3 regions of the Thalassospira sp. ABL2_045 genome follow, and region 1 is predicted to be linked to each of the others. Evidence: riboswitches for the same ligand, from Rfam matches in the RefSeq annotation. Region 1 holds a riboswitch; each other region holds the start of a gene.
The links. Region 1 has a riboswitch for cobalamin ahead of ACXAIA_RS16105 (ABC transporter substrate-binding protein). Riboswitches for the same ligand answer to the same signal wherever they lie in the genome.
Positions count from the first base shown of each region.

Region 2: another riboswitch for cobalamin. It lies ahead of cobU (bifunctional adenosylcobinamide kinase/adenosylcobinamide-phosphate guanylyltransferase); the one in region 1 lies ahead of ACXAIA_RS16105 (ABC transporter substrate-binding protein).
Region 3: another riboswitch for cobalamin. It lies ahead of ACXAIA_RS03385 (methylmalonyl-CoA mutase family protein); the one in region 1 lies ahead of ACXAIA_RS16105 (ABC transporter substrate-binding protein).

Region 1 covers NZ_JBSWYV010000012.1:31,058-36,107, reverse strand. Annotated here, with positions in the region: gene purD (phosphoribosylamine--glycine ligase) at 1-37, shown strand, start outside; gene ACXAIA_RS16115 (ABC transporter ATP-binding protein) at 72-872, opposite strand; gene ACXAIA_RS16110 (FecCD family ABC transporter permease) at 869-1,903, opposite strand; gene ACXAIA_RS16105 (ABC transporter substrate-binding protein) at 1,900-2,922, opposite strand; cobalamin riboswitch at 3,157-3,357, opposite strand; gene ACXAIA_RS16100 (OpgD/OpgG family glucan biosynthesis protein) at 3,502-5,050, shown strand, end outside.
Region 2 covers NZ_JBSWYV010000001.1:168,869-173,918, forward strand. Annotated here, with positions in the region: gene cobN (cobaltochelatase subunit CobN) at 1-1,707, opposite strand, end outside; gene cobW (cobalamin biosynthesis protein CobW) at 1,807-2,847, opposite strand; gene cobU (bifunctional adenosylcobinamide kinase/adenosylcobinamide-phosphate guanylyltransferase) at 2,892-3,431, opposite strand; cobalamin riboswitch at 3,490-3,680, opposite strand; gene ACXAIA_RS00790 (hypothetical protein) at 4,201-4,875, shown strand; gene ACXAIA_RS00795 (histidine phosphatase family protein) at 4,886-5,050, opposite strand, start outside.
Region 3 covers NZ_JBSWYV010000001.1:737,887-742,936, reverse strand. Annotated here, with positions in the region: gene ACXAIA_RS03405 (two-component system sensor histidine kinase NtrB) at 1-944, shown strand, start outside; gene ACXAIA_RS03400 (YnfA family protein) at 950-1,270, opposite strand; gene ACXAIA_RS03395 (asparaginase) at 1,296-2,315, opposite strand; gene ACXAIA_RS03390 (response regulator) at 2,481-2,903, opposite strand; cobalamin riboswitch at 3,190-3,369, shown strand; gene ACXAIA_RS03385 (methylmalonyl-CoA mutase family protein) at 3,505-5,050, shown strand, end outside.

The DNA of each region.
Region 1 (5,050 bases):
TATCGGCTGGCGCGCGGTTGCCCGCGAACAGATATAATCGGATTAAACATCCGAAACCAAGAAAGGCCGGTTTACGCAACCCGGCCTTTCTTGATTTCAACATCCATCTCGCCACCGACCCGATATCGGATGTGACAACGACCATCGCTTTCGATTTCGATATCGGCCTCGACACCAAACACATCTCGCAAATTCTTGCGGGTCAAAATCTCGCGCGGCGTTCCGATTGCGATCAGCTGTCCCCCATCCATCATCGCGATCCGATCACAAAACAGCGCTGCATGGTTCAGGTCATGCAGAGCAGCCACCACAGTCACCGGCAAATCATGCACCAGCTCCAAAAGCCCAAGCTGATGACGGATATCAAGATGGTTGGTCGGCTCATCCAGAAACAGGTAATCAGGTTGCTGTGCCAGTGCACGGGCGATATGAACCCGTTGCTTTTCCCCACCGGACAATGTGTGCCATATGCGGTCCGCCATATTGGCCATCGCAACCCGTTCAAGCGCGTTGGCAACGATATCATCATCGCCCCCGGACCAAGGCGAGAGCAGACTGAGATAGGGTGTCCGCCCAAGCGAAACAGCTTCGCGCACGGTGATGCGATCAATGGTATCGGCCTGCTGTTCGACAAATCCGATCCGGCGCGCCAGATTGCGACGCCCAACCTTGCCCATTGCTTGGTCGTCAAGCAGCGCCATGCCATCAGATGGCGGGCGGATACCGGCCAAAACCGACATCATGCTGGTTTTACCCGATCCATTCGGGCCGATGACGCCAAGGAATTCGCCCGGCTCAACGCGCAAGCTGACATCCCGCACGATCTTTTTGAAACCGACCGACCAGTCGACATTGCGAAGTTCCAAGGTCATCGCAAGACCCTTCCGTGACAGAGAATAAGCGCGAAGGCCGGCGCACCGACAAGGGCCGTAATCACCCCGATTGGCAGAACCTGCCCCGGCACAATCACCCGGGAAATCACATCCGCCCCGACAAGGAAAAGTGCGCCGATCAATGCGGACAAGGGCAACAAAAGCCCATGACGATTGGCAACGAAGAAACGCGCCGCATGCGGAATAACCAGCCCGACAAACCCGATGGATCCGACAATACTGACCATCACCGCCGTCATCAGCGCCGAAACCCCAATCAGGATGACGTAAACACGACGCACCGGCACACCAAGTGATGCGGCTGAGTCCCGACCGAAGGTAAAGGCATCAAGTGCGCGCGCATGCCAAAGACAGACCAGCAATCCAACAATGGCGATCGGCAGGGCAAGTGACGCATCCGGCCAGCGCACACCACTTAGATTACCCAAAAGCCAGAACATGATGCCGCGAGCTTCCTCGGCACTCGCGGACTTTGTGACGATAAACGACGTCAGGGCATTAAAAAGCTGCGCACCGGCAATACCCGCCAAAATGATCGCACCGGTGCCGCGTCCTGCCTGCAACGCCAGCAGCGAGACAAAGGCAAACGCCACGACAGAGCCGATAAACGCGCCCTCCGACATGCCAAACATGCCAGCCCCGATACCGAGCATCGCAACACTGACCGCCCCCGTTGACGCCCCGGCAGAAATACCAAGCAAATAGGGATCGGCAAGCGCATTACGTAAAAGTGCCTGCAGGACTGCGCCGGACAGGGCCAATGCCGCCCCGCAGGACGCAGCAACCACCGCCCGGCTCAGGCGATAGTTCCAGACAATACCGGAATCAATCGGATCAATCGCGTAACCGGCACCCCACACATGATTGGCGATGGTATCCATCACCGTACGGATCGGGATGGATGTTTCCCCCACCGACGCGGCAAAGGCGAGCGCGAGGCCAAGCAACACCAGCGCAGCAAAAGCTGCGCTGGTGCGACGTCCGACGATTGAAGATAGCAGGACCGTCAATTGATTTGGCTCTGGCGCAGATCGACAATCGCCTTGGCCATCAATTCAATACCATCGATGGTACGGATCGTCGGATTCATCGACATTGCGTCAATCACCACAATCCGGTCATTGCGAACCGCATCCATCTGACTGGTCACCGGATCGGATTTGAGAAACTTCATTTTCAGCTCCCAGTCATCAGCCGGGAAACGGCGACGTTCCATTTTGCCGATTGCGATAATGTCCGGATTGGCGCGCGCAATAGTTTCCCAACCGACTTTCGGCCATTCATCGTCACTGTCGATGACATTTCTGACATTCAGGATATTGGCGATATAACCCGGTGCACCTTTTTGCCCGGCAACATAGGGATCAACATCAATCTCGGCGCTTGAGAACCAGAAAAGGGCGCTGATACCGCTACCATCGATGCTTTCGACACTGGCCCGCGCCGCCTGTTCACGGGCGCGCAGGTCTGCAACAAGCTTTTCACCGCGATCTTCAACGTCAAAGATCAGGGCCATTTCGCTGATCGTCTGATAGATCAGATCCATCGAAAACGCATCAAGGCGCGTACCATCCCCACCCGTGCTGTTATCCTTGCCGACACAATCGGCCGGTGCGGTATAAACCGGAATGGACAGCTCATTGAACTGCGCGACCGTGCCGACCGCACCGTTCGGGCCGACATGCCACTGATACTGGTTGGTGACAAGATCTGGTTTCTGACCAACAACACTTTCAAAGCTGGGATCATTATCGGCCAGGCGCTTCACCTTGGCATTGGCTTCGCGGTATTTCTCTGCCACCGGATTAAACCACACAGCGGTTCCGACAACCTTGTCAGCCAATCCCAACCGATACAGGATTTCGGTATTGCTTTGGCCAAGCGAAACAACGCGTTCCGGTGCCTTTTCAAAAGTCACGCTGCGCCCGCAATTCTCAAGCGTCAGCGGATAATCGGTTGCTTGAGCGCCCACACTCATGAATGCCAATCCAGCAGCAATCACCCCGACTGCCAGACCCTGTTTGTTCATTGTAATCACGTCATTGTCCTCTCACGGAGGCAGATCGAAACCCTTTTTATGGAATGGAACCAACCCGCCTCATAAATGTTATGTTATAACATAACATCACAGTTGCTCTCGTCAAGGGACTGGCTAGCGTGCTGAAAAATGGCGGGAAATGTTCGGGATTAAACGCAGATAGAATGAGCTCCAACCTGCGGATAACGCGACATGTACCGACATCCTCCGGGGCACCCCGCCCGGTCCGTCGTGCTTATGTCGGCAGGTCTCCTGGCTCACGGGTCACTGCATTTTCTGGCCTTCCCGGGCATTACCCAGTGGCTAAATCAGAAAATGCTCACCGCCTACAGTTGCGGGGGCAGCTTCGGTCAATGATCTGGCAAGACCAGACCACATCGAATTCCCTTTATCCGAATTTCGGATACCGACAAGAAATTGATTTCACACAAATAACACTGTTCGTCAAGCGCCGCGCGTCCGTGTCAGGTCAGCGTATCGTCACCTTGAATTTGCCATCATTCGTCCCGATTACCTCCACACTGCCCGGTATGCTTTGCCGAGTAACGCAATCATCGGAACATGGTGAAAATGACGACTTCCGTGGAACGCAGACGCTTTTTGAAATCCATCGCCGCCGCTGGCCTGATCCTGCCGGGAATGTCGCTTTATAGCCATGCGATGGCCGAGGTCTCCGGTCTTGATCTGGGCAATGCGCAAAGCTTTGATTTTGCCAGCCTGATCGAACGCGCCAAGGTAATGGCGACCGAGCCCTATGAAGCACCTGTTGCCCCGAACCCGGAAATTGTCGGCAAGATCGATTACGATACCCATGGCAAGCTGCATTACAAACGCGATCATTCGCCGTTTTCTGACGGATCGGGCACCTATCCGCTGACCTTCTTCCATCTGGGTATGTATTTCGCCAAACCGGTGCATATGTATCTTTTAGAAAACGGGCAGGCGCGCGAGGTGATCTATAAGCCCGATTACTTTGACATGCCTGAAGACAGCATTGCCCACCAACTGCCCGCCAATAGCGGCTTTGCCGGTTTCCGCCTGCATGAAAATCAGGCGCGTGATGATTGGAAAACCCAGGACTGGGCGGCGTTTCTTGGCGCTTCGTATTTCCGCGCCATTGGTGATGAAGGCCAATATGGCCTGTCGGCACGCGGGATCGCGGTCAATACTGCGTCCAACACCCCCGAAGAATTCCCCGATTTCCGACAGTTCTTTATCGAACCGGCCAAGAACCCCGAAGACCCGGTGACGGTCTATGCCCTGCTGGATGGGCCGAGCATCACGGGTGCCTATAAATTCCTGCTTTATCGCGGCGAAGGGGTCACCATGGATGTTGAAAAGCATCTGTTTGTGCGAAAAGACATCGAACGGCTGGGCATCGCGCCGCTAACCAGCATGTTCTGGTATTCCGAACAGAACAAATCATTCCGCTTTGACTGGCGCCCGGAAGTGCATGACAGCGACGGGTTGGAGCTCTGGACCGGTGGCGGCGAGCGCATCTGGCGACAGCTCAATAACCCGGAAACCATTCGCGCATCGGCCTTTGGCGACCATAACCCGCGTGGCTTTGGCCTGATGCAGCGAGATCGCGATGTAAATAACTATCTGGATGGCGTGCGCTATCACCGCCGCCCGAGCCTGTGGGTCGAACCGAAAGGTGAATGGAATGACGGCGCGGTACAGCTGATCGAAATCCCGACCGACGATGAAATCCACGATAACATTGCCGCCTTCTGGGTGCCCAATGGCGAAGCCAAGGCAGGCAACAGCTATCAGTTCAAATACCGCCTGCATTGGCAGGCCCACAATCCTTTCCCGGTCAAGGAACTCGCACGCGCCACCGCCACCCGCATGGGCCGTGGCGGAGAGCCCGGCACCAACCGCCCGAAAGACGAGATCAAGTTTTCCGTCGAGTTCGAAGGCGAGGTTTTGGGAACCCTTGCCTATGGCGAATTCCCGGAAGTGGTTGTGACATCCTCACGCGGCGAGATTGTCCGTACGAAGATCGAACCGATCATGGATACGCGTATCTGGCGCGCGGCCTTTGACCTTAAAGCTTCTGGCACCGATCCGGTTGACCTTCGGATGTATCTGAAGCGCGGCGATAGCCCGCTCAGTG
Region 2 (5,050 bases), on a different contig from region 1:
CGGCAGCCATTCCATATTGCCGTGCTTGCCAAAATGAATAATGGCATCGACGCCAAACACATGGCGCAGCCAGATATAAAAGGCGAAATAGTTGTGCGGCGGCACCAGGTCGGGCGAGTGATAGCTTTCAAGCGGATCGATGTTATACCCGCGCGCGGGCTGCAACCCAACCACCACATTGCCGAGCGGCAAGATCGAAAGGGCAAAGGCGTCCTGACCTGCCAGATAGAATGGATCCCTTGTCGGGTCGCCCCAGGCCTCAAACACCTGATCGCGGATGGATTGCGGCAGGGCATCAAACGCCTTTTGATAGTCCGTCCGGGACAAGGTCACGCGGATTTCACGGGTCGCAAGCGATTTGAAATCGTTGGTCGGCCCGGCCTTGATCGCCGCAATCAGGGCATCACCATCCGCAGGCAGATCATCAAGCGCGTATCCCTCGCCCTGCATGGCACGCAGCGTTTCGATCATGCCAGCCGGGGTATCAAGCCCCACACCATTGCCAAGCCGGGCATCCTTGTTGGGATAGTTCGCCATGACCATCGCAACCTTGCGCGCACTGCTGTCGGTTCTGCGCAAACGCACCCAGTTAGCAGCAAGTTCGGCGGTAAAGGCCACGCGATCGCGCACCGGGATGTATTTCACCAGATCAATCTGGGTCAGGTCATCCTTGCCCGCCGACCCCTTGAATGACACGGCACGTGACAGGATACGACCATCGACCTCGGGCAGGGCGACATTCATCGCGATGTCGCGCGCGGCCAAGCCATTGACGCCATCGCGCCAGGCTTCCTCGCCACCGCCGGACAACACCACCTGAAAGACCGGTGCATCGACCGCATCAAACGGCCCGCCTTTTCGTTCTGATCCCGGAACAGATATGGCAAAGCCGGTGGTATTAAGGATCAAATCCGCACTGGTTTCGGCCAGCCAATCCTCGACCAATGCGGCGGCCACCGGATCCTTGAGGCTGGCGACAAAAATCGGCAATGGATTCAGGCCGTTGGCGCAAAGTTCCTCAACCAGCGCGTCAATGACATCCAGATTGGCGGCCTGCACCAGCGAACGATAAAAGACAATTGGTGTAACCGGTTGATTCTTCACCCAGTTCGCCGTGATGTCATCAAGACTTGCCTGTGCCTTTCCCGGCCAATAGCCACCGGCCTTAACCAGCGGGGCGGCGGGTGACCAGTTCCAATTCACGTTTGAATTCAGGTTTTCATATATAAGGCGCAGTAAATTCTCGGAATTTTGTGGTCCGCCTTCGATCAGGTAGCGCCAGATATTCTGGTATTCACGCCCCTTGATGGTCGAAAGCAACAACAGCTCCGCATCAGGTTGATCATCACCGGGCAACAGGACCAAGGGAATGTCTTTGGCGCGCACAAGGGCAACCAGTTGTTCGATGCCATAATCCCAATAGCCACGCCCGCCCAGGATGCGCACGATGATGAATTTGGCATCAGAAAGCACATCCTCGATATAAAGATCGACCGACATGTTGTGGCCAAGCTGCAGCAAGCTTGCCAAACGCAAGGATGGTGTTGCATCCCCGAACGCCTCGACCAGACGGCCCTGTGCCCCGGCAAGACAGGCCAGCTCAGACTCGGCCGCAGACAGGATCACCACATCGCCGGGTTGCTGTCCAAGGTCGACGGCCTCACTGCCGTCGGTGACCATTCCGGGCTGGGCTGCCAATAGGTGCATTTGGGGATCCGTATCCTTGCGTCGTCAGGTCGAAAAAGGTGCCGAGACCGGATGCATTTTACAGCCGGTCTCAGGCAGGTTTCATCAGATCAAACAGGATCAGGCAGCCTTGATGGCAGCCACGATCGCATCGCGATCCAGGCCATGCAGACCAATCACCACCAGTTCCGACCGGCGCGTTTCCCCATCCGCCCACGGGCGGTCGAAATAGCGCTGGAAACGTTCACCAACACCCTGAACCACATGACGCATCGGTTTGCCCGGCACATCAAGGAACCCCTTGATCCGCAGGACATCGAACTGGCGCACAACATCAATCAGACGCTTTTCAAGGCTGGCCGGATCGCTGATCGCATCAAGGGCGACAACAAAGCTGTCGAAATCGTCATGGTCATGTTCGTGACCATCGTCATGATGGCTGGGCCGGCTATCAAGATCGTCTTCAGCTGCGGCACCAAGGCCCAGCAGGATCGCGTTTTCAACCCGTGAATGGTCGGTGGCGATGATCTTGACCGACGGCTTTTGAAGCTCCGCCCGGATATCGGCTTCGACCTTGCTGCGTTCGGCATCGCTCAGAAGGTCGGTTTTGTTCAGAACCACCATGTCCGCACAGTGAAGCTGCTCTTCAAACAGTTCTTCAAGCGGGCTTTCATGATCAAGATTGTCATCGGCTTCGCGCTGGGCCTGCACCGCATGATGATCATGGGCAAACAAGCCATCGCGCAGGGCGGCGCCATCAAGCACAGCCACCACACCATCGACTGTGACGCGCGAGCGGACTTCGGGCCAGTTAAACGCCTTTACCAGCGGTTTTGGCAGGGCGAGGCCAGATGTTTCGATAACGATATGGTCTGGTGGCGTATCACGATCAATCAGGTTCTGGATGGTTGGCAGGAAGTCATCGGCCACCGTGCAGCAGATGCAGCCATTGGCCAGTTCGACCACATCATCCTCTTCGCAGCCTTCGATGCCACAACCGTTGATGATGCCTCGATCAACACCGAGATCGCCAAATTCGTTAATGATCAGCGCAATGCGTTTGCCATCGGCATTTTCCAGCATGTTGCGGATCATGGTTGTTTTGCCAGCCCCCAGAAAACCGGTAATCACGGTTGCCGGGATTTTGCCCAATTGTGCCATTTCTGAAATCCTTAAAAATCAATTCTTTGAGTTGCTATATGTTGCTATTTGACCTGCATCGGAATGCCGGCCACCACAAGGGTGACCTTGTCTGCCAGCTCCGCGATGCGTTGATGCAGGCGCCCGGCATGATCACGAAAACTGCGCGCCATTGCATTTTCCGGCACGATGCCAAAGCCGACCTCGTTTGAAACAAAAAGGACCGGAACGATAAGTGTTGGCACCAGTTCACACAGTGCTGAGATCTCGGCATCAATGTCGCGATCTTCAAGCATCAGATTGGTCAGCCACAGGGTCAGGCAATCGACCAGAACCGGCTTACCGCCCGCGACGTTACAGGTCTGCAAAGCTGCACAAAGCGCAAGCGGTTCTTCGACAGTCTGCCAAAGATCGCCGCGCGATTGTTTGTGAAGATCGATGCGGTTGGCCATTTCATCATCCCAGGCTCGCCCGGTTGCGATATAGGTTCCCCCGCCCGCCTGATTGATGATGTTTTCGGCAAACCGGCTTTTGCCGGAGCGCGCCCCGCCAAGGATCAGATGCGTCCCGCCAAGGGGTGCAGAGGGGGGTAAAGTCTGGGTCATCCCGTTTATTCCTCGCCATGGCCTCCCACCGAGGCCCGATTGCGTCGCCACCATCAAAAGAATAGTGACACCTTCGGCAGGTTTCCTGGCTGCGGGCATGAAAGCGATCCGCCTTCCCGGTTGCCCGGTGGCTGGTCTGGCGCCATCGCGCCGACCCGGATCTCCCAACCCGATACAGTTGCGGGGGCAGCATCGGCCTTGCACCGATTTCCCATCACCGAACGGTGCGCCGAACCTATCAGGTTTGCCAAAAATGCCAAAGGTCATTCTGGGGACTTAACCCTTCGTTGCGCACACACCCTAATCGGAAGGTCAGTATTTGTAAGAATTGTCTGCTTGAGAGGTCATACCATTTCAGCCAACATCAAAACCGTTGCGCTGGAACTAGGGTCAGGACCTATTAATTTGATTTGAATGGCAGACGTTATATTTGCGAAATCCAAGGAAAAGCCTGCCGGGCGGGTTGGTATCCCGCACGAGGGATTTGACGCTGGAGTTTGCAAATATAACGTCTGTCCTTCGGATTAATCGGATTTGCACGGGCTAATTTGTCGTAAAACCTTGAAAGATAAATATCTTCCTGCAGTTTTACTCCGCGTATCCGCGCAAATCTGTTTAACCATTCAAACCAAATTAATAGGTCCTCACCCTAAAGACGGAAAAATCCGCAATCTGGCGAAAACCCGGGATTGAAAAGCACAAAACCCGGCTGGCAGCAGAAAAATCTGCGCCGAAACTCTTGGGGTAAACTGGAAGTTTGCAAGAACACATGGCTATACGCTCTCACCTATCGAAAATCCGACAGTTGAATGCGCCAACCTGGACCACTTCCTCTCGCAAGGACATGTGGCTGGGTTTGCTTGGTCGTTTGAACAGCCCGAACCCGTCCTTTCAGGACTTTCTTGAGGAATACGCCAACGAGGGCGAAGTCACGCTGGCACGGCGCGATGTCCGGGAAATCTTTGCAAAGGATGCCTCAAAGGGCGTGATCGCGACCATCATCTGGTCCCATGAACGGGGCATTCGGGTGAATGCGCTATCGCTGCTTGTACGCGACATGCCGACCCTTGTGACCCTGATGTCGATTGCCGATTTCGGGCAGGAAGAACTGAACGAACTGCTTTCACAGCCAGGCATTTCTGTTCCGACCGCAAGCAAGATGCTGTCGGCCTGTGGCAAAACCTATTGCGGCATGCCGGCCGCCATCATTGACGACACCATCATTCAGGTGATCGAAAGCGCGTCCTTTGCCGGCGACTTTCCGAATGTCGCCAAGCTCCGCGCAAAATCACGCAGTCGGCCGGTACCATACTATCAGGCCTATCTGCGGGATGTTTTCGATATTTGCGAAAAACATGACCTGAGCCCGGACATGGTGGACCGCTATCTGGCCGAACATGCCCTTGATGACATGGCATCAGACGTCGAACTGGCTTCTGCGTAACACGGCTTGGTTAAAATCGCTGATTAACGGCTGTCACGCGCCAACCGGGTTCTTCGACCTCGTCGATATATTCGAGTGTGGTCAAACCCAGCGTATCGACATGAAACGCCAGTGCCGCTTCAAGCGACAGGCCAAGTGCGTTGGCCAAAACCGCACGCACCGTACCGCCATGAAG
Region 3 (5,050 bases), on a different contig from region 1:
ATTTCAGCTCGGAAATGAGTTATCTGTATATTTTCCGGGATATCACGCGACGCAAGACCGCCGAAGAAGCCCAGAAAAAGCTTGAGGAAGACCTGCGTGAGGCGCTGAAGCTCGAAGCAATCGGGCATCTGGCAGGTGGTATCGCCCATGAGATCAATACGCCCAGCCAATATATCCGCGACAATCTGAAGTTCCTAAATGACAGCTACGGGTCGCTGTCGCGCATGCTGGGGCTGGCATTGCAGACACTTTGGAAAAACCGCGCCCATCTGCCACCCAACACGTTTGAGGATTTCGCCCGCCAGATGCGCGATTCCGATCTGGAATTCCTGCTTGAGGAAATCCCGCACGCCACCCAGCAGTCGCTTGATGGCATCAATCAGGTGGCGCGCATCGTGCTGTCGATGAAGGAGTTTTCCCATCCCGGCGGGGAAGAAAAAACCACCACCGATATCAACCGGGTTCTGTCAAACGTGATCGTGATTTCGCGCAATGAATGGAAACACAATGCCGACATCACCGAAAAGTTCGATCCGGAAATTCCGCATATTCCGTGCCATATCAACGAGGTCAATCAGGTCTTCCTCAATCTGATCGTCAATGCAGCACAAGCCATTCAGGCCGCCGGGCGCAAACCCGATGAAGGCCATATCACGGTCAAGACGATGTCCCTTGATGACAGCATATTGATTTCGATTTCCGATAACGGCACCGGCATTGCCAAGGAAGACCGGTCAAAGGTCTTCAACCCGTTCTTTACCACCAAGGAAGTCGGCAAGGGCACGGGACAGGGATTGTCGATCACCCATGATATCGTCACCGTGCGTCATGGCGGGCGGATCTGGCTTGAAACCGAGGTCGGCAAGGGCACCACGTTCCATGTGCTGCTGCCCGCCGAAGACCGCACCGGCAACAAGCCCGACGAAAAAGCCGAGAAAGCCTGATCACACTAGCGCGGGGCAAATAGGATGATGCCCGCCCCCAGAAGGCACACCAGCAAGCCGGTGACATCCCAGCGATCGGGCATGCTGCGTTCGACCACCCACATCCAGAAGATCGAGGCGGTGATATAAACCCCGCCATAGGCGGCATAGGCCCGCCCGGCAAAGTCGGCCTCAACCCGGGTCAGAAGCCAGGCAAAGATAATAAGCGAGACCACACCGGGCACGACCCAAAGGATCGATTTCCCAGATCGCAGCCAGGCCCAGAAGGCAAAACATCCGGCAATTTCGGCAATGGCCGCAAAAATATAGGCCGCAATGCTTTGCATTCGTTCCCCGTTTGGTGATTGGCCATCAGAAGGCCGGGCGTAAGTCCCCGGCATAATTGCCCGCCCAGTTGGTCAGAACCGGGGTCAGATGGTTTTTAAGCACCTCCGCCCGGGCATCGTCGATCACGCCATGTTTGCGCAAGATCGCGCCCATCGCAACCTCTGCCCCGCGCTGAGTGCCATCATCAATCTTGAGCGCGACACCAAGCCCCTGTTTGGGGAAGGCTGCACAATAAACGCCCTCTGCCCCGACCTTGACCAGCGCGTCCTCGCCGCATTCTTCCATAATCGCACTGCAGAACCGGCCGGTCCCCGCCACCATGAACGGCGCTTTGGCGCAGCCCGTGCGGATGCGTTTGATAGCATCACTGCGCGTTTCGGAAAGTTCCGATGGATCGGCCATGCGCGCCATGGCAAGGCCAAGATCACGCAGGCGCATGCCGATCACCGGAATGCCGCAGCCATCAATACCGCGCGGGGAGGCGGACAAATCACAATCACCCATGTCTTCGAGCACCTTGATCAGGCGCTGCTGCACCGGGTGCTGCTCTTCAATGTAACCGACGGGATCTTCGCCAAGATGCTGCGCAGTGGTCAGGAACCCGGCATGCTTGCCCGAGCAGTTATTATGCGCCTTGGTCAGTTTGACATGATCAGACGCCTGCTTGATCGCGGCATTAAGGCTCAGCGAGTAATGCGCTGCGCATTCCAGCGCATCAACCGACAGTCCGATTTGTTCCAGCCATGTGGCGACCGTATTTGCATGCTCTTCCTCGCCATTATGCGAGGAGCAGGCAAGTGCGATGTGTTTGTCTTCAACACCAAAGGCATCGGCTGCACCGCTTTCAATCAGCGGAATCGCCAAAAGCGGCTTGATGGCGGAGCGCGGATACATCAGCGTATCAATATCGCCGCCCTCATCAATCACCGTGCCATCTGCTTTTATCACCACATACCGGCCACGGTGAAAACTTTCGACCATGGTGCCGCGGGTGGCTTCAACGAGAATCGGATTGGCAGCAGGTGACGCTGGAGAATGGGGCATTGCGGGGCGCTCCGGGACTGGATGGACGTGGTAGCGGGGTATGAACCCCGATCATGCTATGCCCGAAATATGGGAATGAAGGCAAGCAAGACCAGCCTTTCACCCATATAAAAAACGCCCTGCCAAGGCAGAGCGTTGATCATTGCAATATCATGATTTAAGCGCTTAGCAGGCGCTCATGGAATTGCCGAGAACCCGGTTGAGCTGTTCGAGAACGACTTTCGGGCTGGCATCCTTGCTGATGAAATCAGCAGCCCCCAGCGCGTCGGCCTGTGCGCGGGTATCGGCGTCATAGTGGGCCGAGAAGAAGAAGACCGGCACATTGTCGCTGTTGGGATAACGGCGGCGGATTTCGCAGAAAGCTTCAAAGCCGCTCATGCCCGGCATTTCGATATCCAGAATGATGGCATTCGGACACATGCCGTCAAGCTGATCGATCAGATCATCGGCACAATCAAAACCGGCCACGTCATATCCGGCCCGGCGCAGCACGGTTTCAAGGGCTGCCTTGGCGCTGGGACTGTCGTCGGCGAACGCAACAAGTCCATCAGGACAAAATTGCGACGGCATGGCGCTGAGCGCGTTCATGGATGGCGATACTCCGAGAATTGGGACAAGTCCAAACTGACAGATGAAAATGTCAAATTGGTTAAACACGCCAAATTTTTGCCACGCAATGTTCTGTCTTCACCCCGATCTTGCACCTGTTCCGCGAAAGTATCAGGCCGTTATGAACCACACCCGCCAGAGCCGAAACCGCGACTGATCCGACAAAACCCCAATGTTTCCGGTGATATAACGTTACGGAAACCTGATTTTTCGGGTGGCATATCCGCCTAAATAGGTATTTCCATGCCTATTTACGGAATTAGGAGCAGGTGCTATAAACCGCCATGTCGCGAATGTGACCGGAAAACATGGTCGGGAATCCGGTGCGGGCCTGCGTTAAAGCAGTGTGGCCAAACCCGGAACTGCCCCCGCAACTGTAAGCGCAAAGGCCCTTTTTGCAGGCATTTGCACGAGTCAGAATACCGATGGTGTTTTCTTGGTATGAATGGGCCGGGCGGGGTGTACCGGGTACTGGGAATCCGTAGTAGAATAGAATTTGGCAACGTTCCGTGCCCAACGCCATATGGAGACCCCATATGGAGTCGCATCAAGGCCGGGATGAACCAAGCCGGGAGAAACCATGTCCGACCCGCTAAAGCTCGCATCCGAATTTCCATCTGCTGACTACGCCAGTTGGCGCAAGCTTGCCGAGGACGCCCTTAAAGGCGCGCCGTTCGAAAAGAAGCTTGTCACCAATACGCTAGATGGTTTTTCCGTTCAGCCGATCTATACCGCCGATGATCAGGATGACGCGACCCGGCTGATCCATGAAGTTCTCAATGCCACGGTCGAGCCGCGCGAAACCGTTACCGGGTGGGACATCCGCCAGCTTCATACCCATCCCGATCCCAAGGCGACCAACGCCGCGATCCTTGAAGATCTTGAAAACGGTGCCACATCGATCACGCTGAAACTTGATGCCGCTGCCTGCGCCGGGCGCGAAATCAGTTCTGCCGAAGTCGGCGTGGACGGGGTCGCCATTCATTGTCTGGCCGATCTCGATGCCGCCCTTGATGATGTATACACCAACCTTGCCACCATCGGCCTTGATGGCGGTGCCGCCGGCGTTCCGGCCGCAGCCCTTTTGGCAGCACATATTGCAAATACCGATGGTGCGGATGAAGCCGCCCCGGCCTTTAACATCGATCCGATCGGAACCCTGGCCACGACCGGCACCCTGCCCTGTGGCGCCAAGGAAGCGGTTGATCACGCGGCAAGCGTTGCAGTTGAGCTGATTGATCTGTTCCCGCTGGCGGCTGCGATTTCGGTCAATGGTGCCCCTTATTATAATGCTGGTGCCACCGATGGTCAGGAACTGGCCTGCCTGTTGGCAAGCGGGGTGACATATTTGCGTGCCCTGACCGATGCCGGAATGGCGGTCGATCAGGCCGCGGGCGCGATGGTGTTTAACGCCGCCATCGGCACGGACTTTTTTGCCGGAATTGCCAAGCTTCGTGCCCTACGCATGATGTGGAGCCGCGTTCTTTCGGCATCGGGTGCCGAGGATGCGACGATCACAATCAATGCGGTTTCCACCGAAATGGCAATGACCAAGGTTGATCCGTGGGTCAATATGCTGCGCACCACAGTCACAAGCTTTGCTGCCGGTCTTGGCGGTGCGGATAGTGTGACCTGCCTGCCCTATGATCATCTGATTGGCCTGCCCGATGGCTTTGCGCGCCGTATTGCGCGTAACACGCAGTTGATCTTGCAGGAAGAAAGCAATGTGCACCGGGTGATTGATCCGGCAGGAGGATCGTGGTTTATCGAAAACCTGACCAAGGAACTGGCAAAGACCGCCTGGTCGAAATTCCAGTCGCTTGAATCGTCGGGTGGCATCCTGAGTGCGCTTGCCAATGGCAGCCTGAAGACCGAGATCGAGACTGTCTGGAACGCACGTGAAAAACGCCTTGCCACCCGTCGTGATCCGCTGACCGGTGTTTCGGAATTCCCCAATATCTCTGAAGCCCAGGTCGCGTGTGAAGCCCCCGATCTTGAGGCGATCATTGCCGATGCCAAGGCCCGCCAGACCAAGTTTGACGGCACCGTCGGCAAAAGCCTTTCGGCCATGATCGAGGCGGCGCGTGCCGGGGCCACCATCGGACACATGTTTACCGATCTTTATG